4 regions of the Chryseobacterium sp. CBTAP 102 genome follow, and region 2 is predicted to be linked to each of the others. Evidence: riboswitches for the same ligand, from Rfam matches in the RefSeq annotation. Region 2 holds a riboswitch; each other region holds the start of a gene.

Evidence for each region. A riboswitch is a leader RNA that binds a small molecule or an ion and turns the genes downstream of it on or off. The one in region 2 is predicted to bind cobalamin.
Region 1: another riboswitch for cobalamin. It lies ahead of C8D70_RS03995 (TonB-dependent receptor plug domain-containing protein); the one in region 2 lies ahead of C8D70_RS12720 (T9SS type A sorting domain-containing protein).
Region 3: another riboswitch for cobalamin. It lies ahead of C8D70_RS06680 (TonB-dependent receptor plug domain-containing protein); the one in region 2 lies ahead of C8D70_RS12720 (T9SS type A sorting domain-containing protein).
Region 4: another riboswitch for cobalamin. It lies ahead of C8D70_RS05945 (acyl-CoA thioesterase); the one in region 2 lies ahead of C8D70_RS12720 (T9SS type A sorting domain-containing protein).

The regions. Positions count from the first base shown of each region.
Region 1 covers NZ_QICX01000002.1:137,603-143,502, reverse strand. The annotation lists gene C8D70_RS04015 (GEVED domain-containing protein) at 1-335, shown strand, start outside; gene C8D70_RS04010 (MbnP family protein) at 363-1,190, shown strand; gene C8D70_RS04005 (cytochrome c peroxidase) at 1,201-2,256, shown strand; gene C8D70_RS04000 (transporter) at 2,268-3,215, shown strand; cobalamin riboswitch at 3,309-3,495, shown strand; gene C8D70_RS03995 (TonB-dependent receptor plug domain-containing protein) at 3,604-5,637, shown strand; gene C8D70_RS03990 (YncE family protein) at 5,634-5,900, shown strand, end outside.
Region 2 covers NZ_QICX01000008.1:72,852-78,751, reverse strand. The annotation lists gene C8D70_RS12740 (S9 family peptidase) at 1-300, shown strand, start outside; gene tpiA (triose-phosphate isomerase) at 363-1,121, shown strand; gene C8D70_RS12725 (esterase-like activity of phytase family protein) at 1,483-2,751, opposite strand; cobalamin riboswitch at 2,986-3,178, shown strand; gene C8D70_RS12720 (T9SS type A sorting domain-containing protein) at 3,241-4,347, shown strand; gene clpP (ATP-dependent Clp endopeptidase proteolytic subunit ClpP) at 4,587-5,273, opposite strand; gene dnaG (DNA primase) at 5,386-5,900, opposite strand, start outside.
Region 3 covers NZ_QICX01000003.1:325,703-331,602, reverse strand. The annotation lists gene C8D70_RS06690 (hypothetical protein) at 1-207, opposite strand, end outside; gene pafA (alkaline phosphatase PafA) at 309-1,955, shown strand; cobalamin riboswitch at 2,128-2,305, shown strand; gene C8D70_RS06680 (TonB-dependent receptor plug domain-containing protein) at 2,338-4,179, shown strand; gene C8D70_RS06675 (hypothetical protein) at 4,196-5,266, shown strand; gene C8D70_RS06670 (CCA tRNA nucleotidyltransferase) at 5,430-5,900, opposite strand, start outside.
Region 4 covers NZ_QICX01000003.1:147,516-153,415, forward strand. The annotation lists gene C8D70_RS05925 (endonuclease MutS2) at 1-791, shown strand, start outside; gene C8D70_RS05935 (ATP-binding cassette domain-containing protein) at 1,210-1,872, shown strand; gene C8D70_RS05940 (hypothetical protein) at 1,903-2,703, shown strand; cobalamin riboswitch at 2,738-2,918, shown strand; gene C8D70_RS05945 (acyl-CoA thioesterase) at 3,033-3,416, shown strand; gene C8D70_RS05950 (DUF4932 domain-containing protein) at 3,576-4,949, shown strand; gene C8D70_RS05955 (HD domain-containing protein) at 5,017-5,607, opposite strand.

The DNA of each region.
Region 1 (5,900 bases), on a different contig from region 2:
TATCTGCCGCAGATGCCTGCAGCAGTTTCGGATCAGGTGAAACACGTGATTATATAATGAATGTGATCAACAATAATTTGTCTGTGAAGGAGACTTCAAGAATAAATAATATACAGTATTATCCCAATCCAACGAAAAATTCTGTAAACATCTGGTCAGATCAATCTATTACTGAATATGAAATTTATAGTAGTCTTGGAGGTATAGTCCTTAAGCAAAGTACTATTAAAGACAAAAACATTAGCATTGATCTGTCAAGCCTTTGTGAGGGAATCTATTTCGTAAAACTAAAATTCAAAGAAGGCTTTGAAGTAATAAAAATAACAAAACAATAATAACTAACAATTAAAATAACAATCAAAATGAAAATTTACAAATTCTTATCCCTATTTTTCGTAGCCATTACATTATTTACCCTTTCATCATGTAGAAGCAGCGATGATGATGAGGTTCAGGATACAACACCCGGAAATCTTCAGATCAAATTTGAAAACGGATTCAATAATCTTGGAGATATTGTTCTGAACCAGACCACTCAGACTTCAGCAAACGGACAAAAGCATCAGTTTTCTACTCTTAAATATGTGATCAGTAATATTGCACTTATTGATGAGAACGGAGGAGAATTTAAGTACCACTATAATGATCCTGATAAAGGGGCTTTCATTGTAGATCAGGCAGAAGCTGTTGCAGGAATCAATTACATTAATTTAACGGATATCCCTCAAAATAAATATAAAAAGATAAGAATTGGTTTGGGAATCAGCCAGACAGCCTATCTTATCGGACAGGATGGACAGGGAGTTTTCTGGCAGAAGGCTAAAACAGCTGGTATGGCATGGTCCTGGGCAGCAGGATACATTTTTACCAAGCTTGAAGGTAAGTATGGTACTTCTTCTGCAGATACCAACTTTATGAATCATTGTGGGAATATGGGGAATGTTACGGCCAACAGTACTCCTGATCTTTACCGTGAAATTACTCTGGATTTACCTGTTACAGCGAGAGTAACCAAAGATATCAGGCCTTCTGTACATATTCTGGCTGATCTTAATCAGTATTTGAGCGGGCAGACTGCTTTAACTCTGAACAGCAGCAACAATATGGCAATGGGATCCAGCCAGCATCTTGTGAATGTGACCAACAACATTACAAAAATGTTTAAAGTAGATCATGTGCATAATGACTAAGATATTGACGATGTCCAAGAGAGAGCGGTTTTGCTCTCTTTGGATTTTCATCATCCTGACAAGCCTTTTGGTTTCATGTTCTGACGAATATGAAGGAATTCCTATTGATAAAGATGAACCTTATAGCTTAGAATATCCTTCAGGCTTTCCCAAAATGACGTTTGATATTACCGGAAATCCTGTTACAGTAAATGGAGTAGCTCTTGGAAAAAAACTGTTTTATGAAGGAAAGCTGTCCAGAAATAATACTATTTCCTGCGGGTTCTGTCACATTCAGGAATATGCATTTACCCACCACGGCCATAATGTAAGCCATGGGATAGATGATAGATTAGGAATAAGAAATGCACCACCTATTCAGAATATGGCTTTTCTCAAAAATTATACATGGGACGGGGTAAGTCATAATCTGGATGAAAGATCTCTGGTTCCTATTACTACAGATTTTGAAATGGACAGCTCTCTTCCTGAAGCAGTAGGAAAACTGAATAGTGATGCGAATTACAAAAAAATGTTTAAAGCAGCATTTGGTGATGAAAAGATCACTGGAGACCGTATTCTTAAGGCTATTTCTCAGTTTATGGCAACAATGATATCGGCAGATTCCAAATATGATCAGATGATGAAAGGAAAAGTATCTTTTACCGCTGAAGAAACACAGGGAATGTCCCTTTTCCAGAATAAATGTGCATCATGTCATTCAGGAGAATTATTTACCGATGAGAGCTACCGAAATACAGGAATGTATTATAACGCCCAGTTCGATGACAGAGGAAGATACAGGGTTACTTTAGATTGGAATGACAACATGAAATTCAGAGTTCCCAGCTTAAGAAATGTAGAATATACCGCACCTTATATGCATGACGGAAGATTTTACAGCTTAGAGGCGGTACTTAATTTCTATTCAGACAATGTTGAAAATCATCCAAATCTTGATCCTCTTTTAAAACAGAATGGGCATACTGGTATTCCCATGACGGGTCAGGATAAACAGTATATTATAGCTTTTCTGAAAACACTATCAGATAAGAGTTTTATATCCAATCCAAAATTTGCAGAATAATTTATAGAAACATGAAGAAGATTATAGTAATCATAAGTTTGATCCTGTTGAGTCAGTATCAGGCGAAGACCATTATAGACAGTGCATATATTGCCCCGGAAACCTTTAGCAGATTCAATTTTGATGATGATTGTGATGCCTGTGGCTGTGCGGCAGGAAACGGCTCTTCCGGCTTTGAATCTTTGCTGAATCCACAGTTTGTCGGAATCAAATACTTTGCCCAGCATTACAAAGCCAAAGAAAACTTATTTGTAAAAGATCTTACGCAGGATCAGTATTTTAATACCCTGCAGCTTTGGGGAAAAATTCCACTGACTAAGAAACTGAGTGTTTACGCAAGTCTGCCATTCCATTTCCATGAAAAGAAAACCATGCAGGGAGATATTAAAATCAATGGAATAGGGGATCTTAATCTGATGGGAATTTACCAGCTGATGAGTTCCAAAGATAATTTCCATCATCTGAGCGGAGGTTTGGGCTTGAAAATTCCTTTAGGGAAATTTGATGAAAAAGGAACATCCGGTGTCAATCCAAGTTTTCAGCTGGGAACCGGAAGCTGGGATTATCAGGCGGCTTTGAATTATAAATTTCAGAAAAATAAAGTTGCCGTATTGGTTAACACAGATTATACAATCAAAACAGAGAATAAGAAAAATTACCGTTTTGGAAACCAGTGGAATTATGCTGCAACAGGTTTTTATCAGGTTGCAGGAAATGAAAAGTCTGTTTTTTCTGTAAAAACGGGAGTTCAGGGAGAAGTATATGCCCAGAATAAGCAATTTGATGAAGCATTGCCTAACACTGCCGGGAGCGCTTTGTACGGAAAACTGGGATTTGAAGCTTCTTATAAAAAGCTGAGCCTGGGAAGTGAAATTATGCTTCCCATGTATACTCATCTGGCAGGAGGAGATATTGAAGCCAAATCAAGATTCAGTATTTTCCTGAATATTGGAATTTAGGGCAAACACCCTCCATAAAACCATGTTAAAGCTCCTTCGGGAGCTTTAATTGTTTATCAATCATGATTTTAATTGGGGATTAGGAATAATTATTTATCTTTGCCGGGATTTGGTGAGCCGTAAAAAGCTCTTAAAAGGGAATCCGGTGAGAATCCGGAACAGACCCGCTGCTGTAAGCTCCGCACCAAAGTTTTTGAAGAATATATCCACTGTTTTTTTAATGGGAAGGATTTCAAAAATGGAGTAAGTCAGAAGACCTGCCAGAAAATAATCGTTTGACGCTTTCGTGGAATAAAGCTTAGGACATCAATGATTCTGTGCAGTGACCGCTGTGCTTTGTCGTTGTATTCTTATACCCATTAGCGTCTTCATTACCCTAAATGAGCTAATGGCGGCAAAACTAACTACTTCTGCAATTTATAAAGCTGTTTTCACCATACTTGTGATCACATCTCAATTTTTGTCTTCTCAAACCAGGAAAAAAGACAGTCTTCAGGAAGAGACCATTAAAGGAATCAATCTATACAAAAAGAATTTTAAAGAAATCCTTCCGGCACAAACCTTACAGGGCGAGCAGCTGGAAAGATTGAACAGTCATTCTGTTGCAGATGCACTGCGGTACTTTTCAGGAGTTCAGATCAAAGATTATGGAGGATTAGGTGGTTTGAAAACCATTAATATCCGAAGTATGGGAAGTCAGCATGTAGGGGTTTTCTATGATGGAATTCAACTGGGTAATGCCCAAAACGGACTGGTGGATTTGGGAAGATATTCCTTGGATGATCTGGAAGAAATATCATTGTATAACGGACAGAAAAGTGAGATTTTCCAACCGGCAAAAGACTTCGGATCTTCGGGTTCTATTTATTTACAGCCTAAAACACCTGTATTTAAAGGAAATAGGAAAACCAATCTCGTTATAAGAGCTAAAAGTGCGTCTATTGATCTTTTCAACCCTTCATTCCGATTGGAACAGAAGATTTCAGACAGGGTTTCTGCCAGCTTCAGTGGAGAATTTATGCAGAGTGACGGAATTTATAGATTTCGATATGCCAAGAAATATCCTGATGGACAGCAGGCCTATGATACCATTGCGAAAAGACAGGATTCAGACATCAAAGCAAAACGTTTTGAAACCTCTCTCAACGGAACTTTGAATAACGGAAGCTGGAATATCCGTGGTTACGGTTATATTTCAGACCGTGGAATGCCGGCACCTATTGTGAATGGCCGTTTTGGAGGAAGGGGAGCGAGACTATCTGATGAAAATTATTTCGTACAGGCCAATCTGAGAAAAAAACTGTTCCCGAAATTTGAAACCCAGCTGAAAGCAAAATTTGCTTATGATTATACCCATTTTATGGATACGGTTCGTTCGCAGTCTATTATTCATACCGATAATACCTATATCCAGCGGGAACTCTACCTTTCCTCATCCAATATCTATTCTATTACGCCCAATTGGGATATCAGCCTGAGTGGAGATTTTCAGTACAATAATCTGGATGCCAATCTGGATAACTTTTCTTATCCTACGCGTTACACAACATTGGTAGCATTGGCAACAACCTATCAGTGGAACAGGTTTAAAATTCTGGGAAGCCTTTTAGGAACCTTTACATTTGAGGAAGTAAGAAAAAACAAAAGACCGGGAGATGCCAGAGAGTGGACACCTGCCGTATTTATGAGCTATCAGCCGGAGATCATTCCGGAGCTTACCCTCAGAGCATTCTATAAAAGGATTTTCCGGCTTCCAACCTTCAATGATCTGTATTATACCAATATCGGAAATACTTACCTGAAACCGGAATTTACCAATCAGTATGACGTAGGATTTACTTATCAGAAGAATTATAACAACCGTTTCTTTAAAACTTTTTATGCTAAAGTAGACGGTTACTACAATAAAGTACAGGATAAAATTGTAGCCGCTCCAAACGGAAGTATGTTCCGCTGGCTGATGATGAACCTTGGATTGGTTGAAATAATTGGAGCCGATGTAAATGTACATACTGAACTTCAGCTGGGAAAAGTAACCCTTCGACCTTTGCTTTCTTATACGTACCAAAGTGCAAGAGATATCAGCGATCCGGAAGATACCTTTTACCGTAATCAGATACCTTACACGCCATGGCACAGTGGGTCTTTCAGTCTGATGGCAGATTATAAAGACTGGAGTTTCAATTACAGTACAATGTATGTGGGAGAAAGATATGATGTGAATCAGGATAATATTCAATACAATTATGTGCAGCCCTGGTATACTCACGATCTGTCTGTTCAGAAAAAATTCAACTGGGCCAATCATCAATTCAAAGTAAGCCTTGAGGCGAATAATATTTTCAATCAATACTATGATGTGGTCATCAATTATCCGATGCCCGGAAGAAACTTTAAACTTATTCTAAACTTCACCTTATGAGAAAACTAAACTTTTATTTTTTATTTCTGGTATTAGCTTTTCTTACCTCATGTCGTACAGATGATATTATTGTCCGTCAGGAAGTGGTAGAAGGACTTCCCTCAGAAAATACATCCATAAAGGGCTTCTATATGCTGAATGAAGGGAATATGGGCAGTAATAAATGTACCCTGGATTTTTTTGATTACACCAAAGGAACTTATTACCGGAATATTTACGCAGAAATCAATCCGAATGTGGTAAAAGAACTGGGAGATGTAGGA
Region 2 (5,900 bases):
AATCCAAATAATAAGGAAGCTTATTTCTATATGAAATCTTACTCTCCGTATGAAAATATAGAAAAGAAAAACTATCCGAATCTTTTGGTAACAACAGGATTACATGATTCTCAGGTACAATATTTTGAACCTGCAAAATGGGTTGCCAAACTTAGGGATATGAAAACAGATAAAAATGTATTGCTATTAAAAACAGATATGGCTTACGGTCATGGCGGCGCTTCCGGAAGGTTTGATTATCTGAAGGATGTAGCTTTGGTGTATGCGTTCATGTTTAAATTAGAAGGTATTACTAAGTAATGGGCCTCGCAGATTTTACAAAAAGAAATAATTAAAAATAAATAAATCTATATTTAAATCTTATGAGAAGAAAAATAGTTGCAGGAAACTGGAAAATGAACAAAAATGTAATTGATGCACAACAATTAATGATTCAGTTACTAAGCTATAAAAACAACAATGCTACCAACTGTGAGGTTTGGATTGCTCCACCTGCATTGTATCTGATGATGGCAAAAGATGTTTTTGAAAAAGATGAAATCGGGGTGTTTTCTCAGGATATGAGCGAGCATGAAAGCGGAGCTTATACTGGTGAAATTTCTGCTGATATGCTGGAATCTATTGATGCAACAGGTTCATTAATCGGGCACTCCGAAAGAAGACAATACCACGGAGAAACAGATTCTCACTGTAACAGAAAAATCAAATTAGCGCTTGATAAAGGTCTTATTCCTGTTTACTGTAACGGAGAAACTCTTGAGCAGAGAAAAGCAGGACAACACCTTGAAGTCGTAAAAAATCAGACTGAAGTAGCTCTTTTTACGCTTTCTGCTGAAGAGATCAAAAAAGTTGTGATTGCTTACGAGCCGGTTTGGGCTATCGGAACGGGAGAAACGGCAAGTCCGGAGCAGGCTCAGGAAATCCATGCTCACATCAGAAATATTATTGCTGCAAAATACGGACAGGAAGTTGCTGACGAGATTTCTATCCTTTACGGAGGATCTGTAAAGCCGGACAATGCTAAAGAAATATTCTCTCAGCCGGATATCGACGGTGGTCTTATCGGAGGAGCAGCTTTGAAATTGGAAGATTTTTCTAAGATCATTGAAGCTTTTAATTAAAATAAAGAATCTTTTAGGACAAACATGAAAAATTTCATTTTGATATTCTTCGGACTTCTTTTATTTGATTTTCTTTATGTATTTGTTTATGATCAGTTTTTAATTGGCATAAAACCTGACTTTTTGAGTTATCTATTGGCTCTGATCAAGGTTCTGGCATTATTTCCAGCAGTTTTATTTAATAAATCATTGCCCTTCTATGCCATTATTCCAACTTATCAGGCGGTATTCATATTCATTGGAAACGTTCTGATACAAACTTTTTTAGTATATAGATTTTTCTTTAAAAAGAGAAAGGTTAGCTCACAATAAAAAGCGGCGGGATCTTCGATCCCGCCGCTTTTCGTTAAAAAAAATCCAATTATTGAATATCGACTACATACATCGTTCCTTTGTCTACTTTACCTGTCTTAGGTAAAATTTTGGCTTTTGGATTTCCGTTTCCATCATCTACTACTCCAAAGTCATCATCATTGAAAACAGCCAGTTTATTATTTCCCAAATAAACAATTCCCTCGAATTTATCGTGTTCGTAGCCCAGTTTTGCTACCAGATCTACGGCTAATGTTTTGGTAACAGGCTTTATTCCGGCATTGCTAATTTCATCCCATGAGCATTGCTCTAAAGATTTACCGTTAATTTTCATTCCGTCTACAGCATTTATATCAGCTCCGTTTACATCACTGGCATTGCTTAAGTTTATTCTGTATACTTTTTTTATACCTCCCTGAGAACCGAAATTTCCGTCTCTTTCAATCACCAGGAATTCATTGTTACTTAATGCGGTAATATCACACACCGAATCAGAAGCACCTCCGTCCTGTCTATATAAAAACTGTCTGGTTTGCCCTGTAATAATATCAAAAGTGACAATTCTCGTTAAAGTGGTATTGGTTGCCAATGCTTTGCTGGGGACAAGCATCATTGACTGTATTGTTCCTACCAGCGTTCTTCCATCCGGAGTGATGCAAAGTCCTTCCATTCCTCTGTTGGCTCTTCTTTTGGCTAAAACAGCAGGTAATTTTCTTGGTCCTGTATCTACCCCAATCGGGCTTATTCTCTCCATCTCCATTCCATCAGCATTGTAATGCACAATGTGCGGTCCATATTCATCGGAAACCCAGAATGTACCATCAGCAGCAGCAACAATACTTTCACTGTCCAATCCATATTTATCTGTCCCTAAAATATTGCCGGAAGCATCATAAGCAATTTCCCCAGTACTTCCCATTCCGACAGGGTTTGGAAGTCCGGTAATTGGTTGTCCGTATGGATTTTTAAGTTTAATATATTTAATTACCTCTATATTTCCGTCAGCATTGATTTTAAAATGCATAATGGTTGGGGTAAAATTAGGAGCAAGAAACTTTTTACCATTCTGGAAATCGGTATTAGGACCTCTATCCGTAATGACGTAGAATTCACCTTTTCTTGTAGGGTGAGCGGCTGCACCGGAGCCAAATCCTCCGTTTATCACATCTACTCCATTGATGGCAGCAAGTTTTGTAAATGGAAATTCCTGAGGCAGTTTGGAATAATTAATATCCTGATTAATCATTGTGGTATCGTCATCATTTTTACATGAAGCCAATACTGCCAGCACTACGGCAGACAATAGCAATTTTTTCATATTTACTTTTATGGCTGCGAAAGTATAAATTGATTGTAAACTGATCTTGAATATAATGATAATTGTTTTTTAACAATAGAACAGATAAAATAGTTTGAAAGTGAACACAAAAACAACAGATTTATAAATAAAAATTCAATAATCCGGTTGAGTAAACAATCAATATGAAAATCAAATTTTTAAGAATATCTGAAAAATAATAATTCACAAAACGGACTCACAGATTTATATGATATATTTGCAGCGTTTTAAGGCTGAACAATGTTCATTAATAGGGAATCAAGTGAGAATGATATTCAAATCTTGAGCTGTACCCGCAACTGTAAACTGTTTAAACTTACCACACAAAAATCCACTGGATCTTAAAATCCGGGAAGGAAGCTGTAAGATGTGAGCCAGGAGACCTGCCTTAGAATACTGACTTCAGAGAACCAACTGTTTCTACTCTGAAGATAAGTTTCGGGAATAAAACTTTAAATTAATTATATCATGAGGAAAATTTATCTTTTTTTCTTACTGCTTTGCATGCAGGTATTATCGGCCCAATTCACAGAAAACGACATTAAATTTTGGGTAGGAACCGGATCTAAAAAAGCATATTTCATTGCGGACTTTAATGACAACAGCACACCCAATTCTTATGCATGGGGATACCGTTTTGATGGCGATGGCCTTTTGATGGAAGATCTTATCAATGCAATTGTGGCAGCAGAATCCAAAATGCAGGTTGACATTCCTACAGGATATCTTTCTATTCTGAATTATAATCATCACACATCCACTACTGATGACAGCTGGATAACATGGTCTGGATCCAGCTCATCAAACATGACTTGGAACAATGGGGTAGGTTATACTCCTTTGGTGGACGGAAAATGGTATGGGGTTACATACGGCCTTGATCATTATGATATTCCTCCCTCTCCTCCCGTTCCAGCCTACAGTTCTGCATGGTTTACTCCGTCTCAGGTTACAAACTGGGTGGGAAGCGGAAGTAATAAAAGCCTAATAGTTATTGATTTCGGAACTGATAATGCTAACGGGAATGCCAATTCTTTTGTTTATGGAATTAAATATAACGGAAGCATCACTGCTGAACAGGCGTTACAATTGATCCAGGCTCAAGATTCCTATTTTAATTTTGCATCAGCGAATAATCAGATTACTACCCTATCATTAAATTCCTTTACCGGAAATACTTCCGGATCAGACAGCTGGAAATTGTATAAAGGAAAAGACCTATCAAGCTGGCAAGCGAAAGCCAATCTTTCTCAGATTCAACTGGGCAATAAGGATTGGTTTGGATTAAGTTTCGGGCAAAGAAGACCATTTACACCCACCGAGGCACAGCTGACTTTAGGGATTTCTTCTGTTACAAAGAAAAAATTCAGTGTTTATCCAAATCCGGCAAGTAATTTCATTCAGATTGAAACGGCTGAGAAACTGAAAGAAGTGAATATTTATTCAGCTACAGGACAGAAAATAATGACTTCTCAGGTTACTAAGATTGATGTTCATTCTTTAAACACAGGTGTTTATTTTGTTGAGATTAAAACCAATGATAGTTCCACGATACATAAGATGGTTAAGAAATAAAGAAAAGTACCTTTAAAAAGGCGCTTTTTTAATGAGGATATGTGGAAAATCACCCCGTCAAAAATTCTTTGAATTTTCGCGACCTTTCCAAAGGATGGGAATTTTTACATCTTCAGTTGGAGTTTGGCCTGGATTACAGATTCCTTCTGAATAATCAAGAATACAGTTCAAAATCCATAATTGATTCAACAAAAAAACCGCACCAGATGGGTGCGGTTTTCTTATGATATTACCATCAATTATTTTTTCTCAGTAGATCTTTGTAAAACCTCATCTACCATTCCGTAGCCTTTAGCTTCTTCAGAAGTCATCCAGTAATCTCTGTCAGATGATTTTTCTACCCACTCATATGTTTGTCCTGAGTGATGGCCGATGATTTCATAAAGCTCCTGCTTCAGTTTCAACATCTCTCTCAAGTTGATCTCCATATCAGAAGCGACCCCCTGCGCACCTCCTGAAGGCTGGTGAATCATTACTCTGGAATGTTTAAGCGCAGAACGCTTTCCTTTTTCTCCGGCAACCAGTAATACAGCTCCCATGGAAGCAGCCATACCTGTACAGATAGTCGCTACATCCGGCTTGATGATCTGCATAGTGTCATAAATACCTAAACCTGCATAAACACTACCACCAGGAGAGTTGATATAGATCTGAATATCTTTTGAAGGATCAGCACTTTCTAAGAATAAAAGCTGAGCCGTAACGATGTTTGCAACCTGATCATCAATACCTGTTCCCAGGAAGATAATTCTGTCCATCATCAAACGGGAGAAAACGTCCATCTGGGCAACGTTTAATCTTCTCTCTTCCATGATGTACGGAGTAAGATTCGTTGGGCCATACATTCCCATATACTGATCGGTAACCAAACCGTTGTTTCCTAAATGTTTTACAGAGAAATCTCTGAATTCCTTTTTAATGTCCATATTTCTATTATGTATTATTTTTAAAATATTCTCGAAGTTTAAATTACAATATTTATTCCTAAAATTTTATAGGACTTTTTGTCACAGAACATCAAAAAAATCTGACTTCAAATTATCTTTTTCTATCTACATAAATCCCTTTGATAGGCGAATATTCGATGATATTGCTCAACCGTATGGAAGCCTGCTTCAGTAAAGTGATTTTTTTGATCAGCTCATAATACTTTACTTCATCTGTACTGCTGTACTGATCAAGTTCTTTGGCTGTTTCCCTGATCAGATAATCAATATATCTGTATTTATGTAACAGAACATCTCCCTGAATCTGATCTGCCAATTTATCACCATAATTGGGAGGGTAAATATTTCTGGAAGCCCAGTTTTCAAGCTCATCCAGCGGGATCAGAGCATCTACAACCTTTGTGGTGATTTCTTCGTCCATAAAAGATACAAAAAAGTTTCCACTTCTGAGTTCATCTTTTTGAATCCCTTCCCTCACCTGATTGATAATAATTTCATTTTCTCTGACTAAAAATGTATACTGCTCCTCTTCGAAATGATGAAGGATTTCTTCAATAACAGTTATCTCATATTCTTCATTCTGTTCGTTTTTTCTTTTCAGAATAA
Region 3 (5,900 bases), on a different contig from region 2:
GATATTCAGGTGTAAATATGTTCTTTTGGAACCTGATTTTAGCGATTCCAGCTGATGGACAAAATCATCTGTATTTTCCACCTGTATTCTGGCGGTCAATTCAGCTGGGGTATCGGCGTGCCCTCCAAGTCCCGGATAGAATTTGAAAAACTGAAAGTCATATAAATGATCCGGGAATTTGAAATACCAGTATACACCTAAAATCATAAAAGATTGGTTGATAATTGTACAATAATCAAATTTAAATAAAATTTCACACTCCAAAACTTTCAAAACCCTTAAATTTGTCACCAATAAAATTTACTTGGATGCTTAGGAACATTTCAATTGCGGCAGCTACTTTATTCTCCGTAGTTACAATCAATGCACAGAAGAACAGAAATACCCAACTTGAAAGACCCAAATTAGTTGTGGGTCTGGTAGTAGACCAGATGCGTTGGGACTATTTATACCGTTTTTATGGTAAATATGGAAATGATGGTTTCAAAAGACTTTTGAATACAGGATATTCTTTAAATAATGTACATATTCCTTATGTTCCTACCATTACGGCTTTGGGACATACATGTATCTATACGGGATCTGTACCGGCAATTCACGGGATTGCAGGAAACGACTGGACGGATAAAGAAACGGGTAAAGGAGTTTATTGTACTGCAGATGACAGCGTTCAGCCGGTAGGAACTGCCAATATAAAAACGGGAAGCCACTCTCCTAAAAATCTTTGGTCTACCACAGTAACTGACGAATTGAGACTGGCAACAAATTTCCAGGGAAAAGTAGTGGGGGTTTCCTTGAAAGACCGTGCTTCCATTCTTCCAGCAGGACATACTCCAAACGGAGCTTTCTGGTTTGATGACAGTACAGGGAATTTCATTACCAGTACATGGTATATGAATGATCTTCCGCAATGGGTAAAATCATTCAATTCTCAGAATCTTCCTGAAAAATTAGTAGCCAATGGCTGGAATACTTTACTTCCAATCAATGAATATACAGAAAGTGCACCGGACAATTCTCCCTGGGAAGGGTTGCTGGGAAGTGCAAAAACACCTACTTTCCCTTACAGTAATTTAGCAAAAGACTATCAGACTAAAAAAGATAACATCCGTTATACGCCTTTCGGAAATACATTGACATTGAAACTGGCAGAAGCTTCTGTAGAAGGTGAAAAACTGGGTGGAGATAATATCACAGACTTTTTAGCCATCAACCTGGCATCTACAGATTATGCAGGCCATAAATTCGGACCGAATTCTATTGAAGTGGAAGATGTTTATATCAGATTAGATCAGGATCTAGCTGAATTTTTCAAGTATCTTGATTCAAAGGTAGGAAAAGGAGAGTATACCGTTTTCCTTTCTGCCGACCATGGTGGAGCACATTCTGTGGGATTCCTTAAAGAACATAAAATCCCGACAGGTTTCTTCGGAGAAGATGCGGAAAAGAATCTGAACCAGAAACTGAAAGAGAAATTTGGGGCAGATAAACTGGTTAATGCCATTGATAACTACCAGGTTTATTTCGACAGAAAAGTATTGGCAGACAATAAGCTTGAGCTGGATGATGTAAGAAACTTTGCTGTAAAAGAAATTGAGAAAGATCCTGCCGTTTTATATGCTGTTTCTGTAGACAAAGTTCAGGAGTCAAGCATTCCGGAGCCAATCAAACAAAGAATTATTAATGGAATCAACAGACAGAGAAGTGGAGATATCCAGTTAATTTCTCATGACTCTATGCTTCCGCCATATTCTAAAACAGGAACTACACACAGCGTATGGAATTCTTACGATTCTCATATTCCGTTGATCTTTATGGGATGGGGAGTAAAACAGGGAGAAAGCAATAAGGAATATCATATGACAGATATTGCTCCAACAGTATCTTCTCTATTGAAAATTCAGTTCCCAAGCGGAAATGTAGGAAACCCGATTACCGAAGTTATTGGTAAATAATTAATTAAACGTTATTTCATGATATATAGCTGCTTTCAACTGGAAGCAGCTATTTTATTATTCATTTCCCATCAAATTTTGAATCTGGCGTTTTCCTGAGAAAGGATTTCCCGGTCTTAAAAGATACTATCTGTTTCTAATCCCTATTTTTTGGCATATACACATAAAAAACTATCTTTGCAAAAATTTTGGTTTCCAGTATTTTGGAATGAAAAGGGAATCGGGTGTAACTCCCGGACTGTCCCCGCAACTGTAAATCGCAACAAAAGTTTCTGCAAAAAACCACTGTATATAACGGGAAGGTGCAGAATGCGAAAGTCAGGAGACCTGCCAGAGTTGTAATTATAAAAACATATTGCTTTCGGAGGAAAAGTAAAAAGGAATGGATATAAAAAGATCTTTAGTACTGCTTTTTTCATCTTATGGCTGTTTTCTTTTTGGACAAGAGAAAACCATTGACACTATTTATGTCTTCGACAACCAGATGAACAGGGTGAAGCTTTTTCATCCCGTAAAAACAATTTCGGCAGAAGAGGCCGGGAAAAACTCCAGTAACCTTTCAGAACTCCTGAGATTTCAGTCACAGGTTTATATCAAAGAAAACGGGCGTGGTGCTGTTTCTTCCCCTTCTTTCAGAGGAACTACCGCCCAGCAGACTGCATTTTTATGGAACGGAATTAATATCAATTCTAATTTTTTAGGACAAGGAGATATCAATAATATTGCTTTGTTCGGCTATGATCAGATTGGTATAAAAGCTGGTGGTGGAAGTGTAATCTATGGAAGTGGTGCTATCGGGGGAAGTATTCACCTGAATAATACCCTTGATTTTAATAAAGGTTTCCATGGTTCATTATTTTCAGAAGCCGCTTCTTTTAATACCTATAATAATTTTGTAAAAGGTTCTTACAGTAATGATAAGTTCACTTTTAAAGTTTCTGGCAATCACTCAATAAGTAAAAATGATTATCAGGTTGAGGTGGATAAAAGAAAAACTTACAGTAATGATAACGGACAATATTATAATACGAATATCAATATAGCAACAGCCTATAAAATTGCTCCGCATCATCAGATTTCCTGGATATCAGAATTTTTTAATGGGCAACAACATTATCCTGTTCATTTTGGAGATTTGGAAAACAAAACAAAATATGAAACTCAGAATACCCGAAGTTTACTTTCCTGGGATTGGAGTACCATAAAATTTAGTAACTCATTCAAAACAGCCTATACAGAGGAAAATTTTCAGTACTTTGGTAATATTAACGGTGCTGAAACCAGCGGAGGGGTAGGGAAGAATTATATTCTGAAAAATGATTTTAATTATTTTCTGAATTCAAAGTGGAATGTTAATATTATCGGCGAATTTCAAATTAATAAAGGGAATGGAGCAGGTAGTTCAGGAATTGGAAATATTAACAGAAGTGCAGGATCTATTGCAGGATTACTGCGTTATTTTCCAACGAAAGATTTGCGTTTTGAAGCAGGAATCAAGAAAGATTTTGTAGAAGATATCAGCTCTCCTGTTCTGCTTTCTTTTTCAGGAAAATGGGATATTGTAAAATGGTATGATGTTGAATTCAATTTTTCAAGAAACTTCAGAGCACCATCATTTAATGATTTGTATTGGGCTCAGGGAGGTAATATGAATTTAAAACCGGAAACTTCTTACCAATTTGAATTAAGAAACCACTTTAAAATAGGAGACTTTAAACTTTCCGTTACTCCTTATTACATGAATATCCGGGATATGATCCGATGGTTAAGAACTCCTGCCGGATATTATGGAGCTTCAAATACCAATAGAGTAGAAACATATGGACTGGAGTCCCAACTGGAATTTGAGAAAAAACTTGGAAAACATATTTTGAAATCTAATCTTGGATATTCTTATACAAAGTCAACAGATCTTGATATTCAAAAGAAGCTTATGTATGTGCCTCTTCATAAATTTATTGGAAACATAGACTATCAGTATGACTTTGTGAAGGTGTATGTACAAGGGATGTTTAATGGATTAACGTATACAGATTCTAATGAAACCAAGAGTGATGCCTTAGATCCATATTTTGTGATGAATGCCGGTGTCAGTACAACTTTCTTTAAAAATTATACCCTAGGTTTTAAAATAAATAATATTTTGAATGAAACCTATTATACCATGCTTTCTTATCCATTACCTAAACGAAATTATAGTCTCACTTTAAATATCAATTTTTAAAATAAATTAATTATATATGAATATTAGAAAAATTTTATCTCTTGCATTCGCTTCTATGTTACTTTTCAATGTTTCATGCAGCACAGACAGCAGCTATGAAAGTACTGATGATGGAACGCTTAGATTTGACTCCGGAGTGCTTATCTCCAATGAAGGTGGTTTTACCACTACAACTTCTGAAGTTTCCTTTGTAAGCAATGATCTTACTACAGTATTTAATAAGATCTATGGAATGAGTAATAATAAGGAAGACCTGGGGAAAGTCCTTCAGACAATAGGATTCAATGGAAACCTTGCTTATCTGGTATGTAATATTCCTAATAAGATTGACATTGTAGACCGTTATACATTCAAGAAACTGACTACTGTAACGGCTAACCTGGATGGCGCAAGATATATTGCTTTTTCAGGAAACCAATATTATGTAACCAACAATAATTTTGATACTCATAAAAGAAAACTTAATATTTATAATATTTCGGATAACTCCTTTGTGAAAAGTATTGATTTTACAAACGCTGCTGAAAAAGTAGTTGAAGCAAGCGGAAGTATCGTTGTTCAGACTGACGGTGTGGGTTACGACTCAAGCTGGAATCCAATTCCGACAGGATATACTGTAACCGTTGTGAATCCGTCTACAAATGTGGTAAGTTATACGGTAAATCTTCCAAACGTAGGAATTATTAAAGACCTTATCTCATATAAAGGAAATGCTTATGTACTGGTTTCAGACAATACAAATTCATTTATCTATAAGATTAATACGGCAAACGGTACTTATGAAACTACCACTTTGACAGCTATACCTAAAGTTCAGAAGCTTAGAGCTGATAATGACAGATTCTATTTTATCACCGACACCAATAAGATATATACAATGGCTGTTGGATCTACAACAGTTCCAACAACTCCTATTACTACAGCTGTAGGGGATGTATATGGATTCAACGTAATCGATGGTAAAATTTTTGCTGCAGATGCAAATTATAGCACAGATGGTAAAGTGAATGTTTATAATGCCTCTAACGGTATTTTACTGAAAAACTTTACTGCAGGAATTGGAACAAATGGATTCTATAAAAACTAAATACTACGCTTCGGCGTATATCATATAATTTTTTATTTTTTCATCATTTGTGTTTTTTTCCGGCCGGTTTCGAAGAAACCGGCCGGCTTTGTTTTATATTTTGAATACGAACAAGCCCGGCGGGATGGAACATCCCGCCGGGCTTGTTCGTATTTGTATTGAATTAGATTGTCAGTCCCAATTTTTTTGCTTCAGCAATAACAAATTTTGTCGCTTCTTCTTTTTCATTAGGAATTTCACCCTCAAGAATAGCTTCTTTCACTTTCTCTTTCAAGATACCAATTTCACGGCCCGGTTTAAGGTTAAACATTTCCATAATCTCTTCTCCGGTGATGGGCGGCTGGAAATTTCTTACCTGATCCTTTTCTTCTACTTCTTTGATTTTTACCGCTACATATTCAAAGTTTCTTTTGAATTTCTCCTGCTTTTTAGGGTTTTTAGTGGTAATATCTGCCTTGCAAAGCGTAAAAAGATCTTCCAGATTTTCTCCGGCATCAAATAAAAGCCTTCTCAACGCAGAATCTGAAGCATCATCAGTAATCAAAGCAATTGGTCTTGATGAAAGCTTTACCATTTTCTGCACATATTTCATATCACTTCCCAAAGGTAATTTTAATCTTTGAAAAAGCGTTTT
Region 4 (5,900 bases), on a different contig from region 2:
CGCACTATACCAATATTAAACTGGTAATAGAGCAGCTTCCCAACGCTCAGAATGCAGCCATGCTCTTCAATGAAGAAACTTTGGAACCGATGTATAAGCTGGAAGTAGGACAGGCAGGAAGTTCATTTACGTTTGAAGTTGCAGAAAAGAATAAAATTCCGAGATTCATTATCCATTCTGCCAAGAAAAAGGTAGAGCATGATATTGTGAATCTTGACAAAACGATTGTAAAACTGCAGCAGGAAAAATTTGAAGTTGAAAAACTGAAATCCGATCTTGCAGAAAGAAAAGAGTCTGTAGAAGATAAGCGTGATAACCTTCAGAAACTGAATGACCAGCTTCAGCAGAAACTGTTCAATTTCCAGAAATTATATGAAGAGGAACACCGCAAACTTCAGTTTGGAAATAAGATTGAAGCATTCATCGACAGCTATACCAAAGGGAAATCCAGGAAGGATGTTGTAAAAGATTTTGTAAAACTTCTTGAGCAGGAAAAATTCCGAAAACTGGGCAGTGATAAAGATGAAACCAAACGTCTGCAGGTTGTTAAGAGAAAAATTACTCAACAGCTGAAAAAAGAAGAGGTGATTGAAAAAATTGCTGAAACCAATGAAAGACTGGAAGAAAAACGTAAAACCGACCGCGCTGTCTGGATGAAGATTGGACAACGTGTTCGTATTACAGGAAGTACCAGTGTAGGAACTATTGAGAAAATTTCCAGAAACAAAGTGATCGTCAATTACGGAACTTTCAAAACCACGATTGATGCGGATGAACTTGAGAGAATTTAATTAATCTATCTAAGGATTAAGTTACACAAATACAGCGAGAGCACTTTTCAGTGTTCTCGCTTTTAATTTTATTTTTTAATGAATCTTTTAATTCTCTCTTGTATAAAGGTTTTTAATATATTTGAATTCATAAAGTATTAAACATTGTGAGAAACTTTACTATTCTTTGGATCTTTTATAAAAAAATACTGCTTCCTGCGTTACTGTTTTCATTACTTATTTGTTTTCTGCTTCCCTACAGGCTTGAAACATTTGGATTAAGTTTTCTTCTGATTTTACCTGTTCTTCATTACTTTATGTATGAAATAAGGTTTAAAAGCGAATATTACTTTTATGCCAATTCAGGGTTTTCAAGGATTTTTCTTTGGGCAGGAACAATAGTATCAGGGGTTATTGTAAAAATTATAACATTGTTTTTATGAGTAAACTTCATGTTGATAGTGTAACAAAATCTTTTAATGAAAGAAAAATTCTGCAGGATATTTATATAGGATGTGAAACAGGGCAAATTACAGGGTTATTAGGCAGAAATGGTAGCGGAAAATCAACGCTTCTAAAAATTATCTTCGGGATTGAACATGGTAATACGCAGTTTATAAGATATGATCATACCATTTTGAAAACCATTTCCGATAGAAAAAACAGAATTGCTTACTTACCACAGGATCTCTTTTTACCCAGGTATGTAAAAATCAAAAACCTGATTCCTCTTTTTTGCAATCAAAAGAATACTGAACTACTTTTTACTTCAGAATTCATACAGCCTTTCCTCCATGAAAAACCTAAAAACCTTTCTAAAGGTGAACAGAGAATTATTGAAACCCTGATGATTATTTATTCTGAAGCCCATTTTATTTTACTGGACGAGCCATTCCATAGTCTTTCTCCAAAGGTTACTGAAGAATTAAAGAAAAATATACTGCGGGAGTCAGCACATAAAGGTTTCATTATTTCTGATCATAATTTTAAAGATGTTCTGGATATTTCTGAACGTATATTTCTGCTTTCAGACGGTCATCTGAAACAAATACAAGATTTAAGTGAACTGCAGCGGTATAATTATCTTCCGAAAAGCATTTAATTTATATATTTGGAAGATCAAAAAAATTTCATGATGACTTTCATAAACAAAGCATTCTATTTATCCGCTATCAGTATCTTATCTATAACCTTTGTAAAGGCACAGACAAAAGTTCCTTTTGGAGTGGTAAAAGCTGAGGAAGGATATGCTAACGTACGTGTACATAAAGACGATTACCGAAAAATTGTAGACAAGATCCGTATGCGCAAAGGAGATGTATTTGTTTATGTAAAACCGGCTCCGGGAGAAACAGAATGGATCTGGATCAAATATCCGGAAAAACAGGATGACGACAAGCCTTTTGTACGGTATGAAACTCTTGATAAAGAAGGTATGGTGAATAAAGGGCGTATTGCATATGTGGACCAGCTTCCCGCCTATACTCCATCTAAATCTAAAAATGGAAGATCCCTTATTTTCACCGACAATTCGGATCCTAAAATCCCTACTGCCCAAAGAAGCAAAGTGGTGATTGATATTTATCCTTCCAATGCAGGATACCGTAAAAAGGAAAAAGATGCGGATGGAAAGATTCTTACCATTGATAAAGTAAAACCGTGGGGAATTGGAAATGACCTTCCTGAAGGAATGACCGAAATCAAATCCATCAGAGTGCAGCAGCCCGGAAGAGGATCTGTTTTTGTAAGAGAAGCTATCAAAAATATGTTCCAGCCTACCATGGATTTTGAGAAAGTAGGAGTAACATCTCTTGACAATGATAATATTTTTCTTTATATGATCAATGGTTCAGGAGAAAACAGATATACTACCCTGTGGACAATTAAGAAAGGAAGAGTAATCAGCCAGATTATTTATCATAATCCGGAATAAATTCATTATTTTTGCATTCGAAAAGTTTTTACGCTTATTCATCACAGAAATTGGTTCTGCATCACTGCAGATTAAAAGGGAACCGTGTGAAAATCACGGACTGTCGCGCAACTGTAAGTAACTGAAGTCTTTATCAAAGATCCACTGTGCGAGGTATGGGAAGGAGATAAATGATGTTACAAGTCAGGAGACCTGCCTTTTTCTTAAACATGTAACTTTCGCGATTTGAAGTTGTATTGATCTGATGGATTGTTTCAGGAATTCTGTAAGTTCCTGTCATTATTCTGTTGTTTCCAATCATTTCTTATCGCTTTAATTAATAATGATATATGACTACAGAAGAAAGAATTGAAGCATCCGAAACCAGAATCTTTAAAGCGGTTTTCCCTAACACTACCAATCATTATGACACTCTTTTCGGAGGTACAGCCATGCAGCTGATGGATGAAGTAGCTTTTATCACAGCAACCCGTTTTGCCAGAAAAAGAGTGGTAACCGTAAGCAGTGATAAGATTGATTTCAAAAAACCTATTCCTGCCGGAACCATTGTGGAACTGATCGGGAAAGTTTCATACGTGGGAAAAACCAGTATGAAAGTGAATGTTGAAATTTACACTGAACAGATGTATTCCTATGAAAGAGAAAAAGCTATTGTAGGTGATTTTACTTTTGTAGCCATCGATGAATTCAAAAAACCAATTCAGATACTATAAATAAATTTCGGGCGGCCTTTGGCCGCCCGAAATTTTTCCATTCAAAACAATCTATTTACGTATTGACGATAATGATTGGAATTCATTCAGGTTTTCTTTAATTTAGGCCTCAGGAAATTTTTTACCCTTTTCCTAAAACTATAGAAGAACTAATATTACATGAAAAAAATTATTTTAATCATTACACTCATCCTTTCAGTATCACTAACAGCACAAAAAGACGTCAAAATTGAACTCCCGGAAAGTTATGAATTGGGAAATATCATTTTAGCACTCACAGAATACGGTAAAACAGATCCATATGACGTCCAGAAAATCCCTCCGTATTATGATGAAATCATGTCTTATTTTGAGCCTGTAAAAGATCATCCCCTATTAAAAAAAGTAAACTATTCCAGAAAAGACTGGAAAAAATTCTTAGGTTTTCGAACCGATTTCTATGCATTTTCTTTTGATGAAAGTGGTTTACTTAAAAGAGATTTCCCATTCAATTCATTTGGTCCCAAAGAAGTAGATGAAAACCTGGAACTAATTAATGATTTTGTGAAGAAATCGAATTATAGAACCTTTTATAAAAATCATCAGCAGTTTTATAATACCATCATCTCGAACTACAAAGAGTATTATTACATCAATGACACCTATGCTTTTTTGGATAAAATAGCAGCAAGACCAGCCAATGAAGGAGATAAGAAATATGTTATCGCCATTTCTCCTCTGGTAGGCGGACAGAATTGCCATAGAGACATCAACAGTTCATTAACCGTTGACTTCCCTGATATCGGACAAGATCTTATCCTTGGAAATTTAAAAAATAATATTGCCCGAAGACTTCTGGATAATCACACCGTATTTTCAGAAATAGATCATGGTTATGTTAATCCTGTTTCAGATCAGTATTCAAAGGAGATAACGGAAAGCTTCAGTCTGGCGAAATGGGATAAGAAGTCAGGATATCCGGGTATCAGTTCATTCAATGAATATATGACATGGGCTGTTTACGATTTATTTATCAAAGAAAAATTTCCAAAGGAAAAAACAGACAGCCTTTCTGCGATCTATCACAAAGTGAATATCCGACGTGGATTTATTGCACAGACCCTGTTTTCTGAAAAGGTTGCAGAGCTTTATAAAAAGGAAAAGAAGCTGGAAAAATTATATGTCCCATTATTAAAATGGACGAAGAAAATAGGAAACAAAATTTCTCAGCCATCCGTTGTGAATGCCAATAACAAAGATTTTGAAAAAGCTGATCTCAACAATATAGTGGTACAATTCACGGAGCCTATGAAAAAAACACAGACTCTTCAACTGAGATTATTCGAATATGTAGATGGAAAAGAAACCGGTAATACAATAATTACCGTGAAAAACCCGGTGTGGTCCAAAGACGGAAAACAGGTGAAATTTAAACTGGAAACTACTTACAGGAATTTTGAAATGAGGTTTTATGTATGGAACAGTATGGCTGGATTTTATTCGCAGCAGGGAGTTTTATTAAACCCTGATAACTATTTATTGCTGGCCTCATAAAAATTCATGAGATATCCATAAAAAAAGACACTGCCCAATCAATAACCGGACAGTGTCTTTTTTTTTATTATTTCAACACTTTTTCCGTTTCCAGACTTCTGTTTAAAAGAAGTTCAAAAGCCTCTCCCATTTCATCCGATGCTCTGCTGATAGCATTTTCAAGCATATTTCGGATTTGTTTTTCTGTTACTCCTGCTTCCGTCCAGCTCTTTCCTGTAGTATGGGAATTTAAAATAAACGGCATAATCCTGTCGATCCCGCAGGCAAAAATAGCATCCGGTGTTGTCTCTTCTTCAAACTCAAGCCACAGGTTAAAAAATTCTGTACGTAAAGGCTCATCCAGAATTCCAAAGATTTTTTGGGCTGAAGCTTTCTCTCTTTCAAATTTTCCTACCATTGCTTTTTCATCAAAAATAAAAGTATCTCCCGCTTCAATCTCCACAAGATCATGAATGGAAAGCATTCTTATCACCCTTAATAAATCAATATCTGCACGGTTTTTAGCATACGGATAAAGGATCTGGGCAAGAATGATAATCTGCCAGGAATGTTCCGCCGTATTCTCTCTTCGGGAATCATCTGCATTATAATTTCTTCGCTGTACATTTTTAAGTGCATCCACTGCAAGAATAAAATTGATCTCTTTCTGAATTTTCATTTTACTTTTCTCTGTTATATTGTTCTGAAGAGCATACCCTGTGGTTACCCGTTTATTATTTATCTTTTCTTTTGTAAGTACTTTTAGATTTACTTTTTACAAATGATTTAGGTGTTTTTATTTCTAACAAAAATACGAATACTGATACGGACCTCAAAATCAGATAATGAGTAATGAATGATAGCTGGTTACTTTTCTTTTCTCTTCATTTCTTTCATTCTTACTTAAAATTTAAGTGTTTTTTTCACCATTTTTCATTCAAATCTATTTCCAATAAATTTTAAACGAAAATT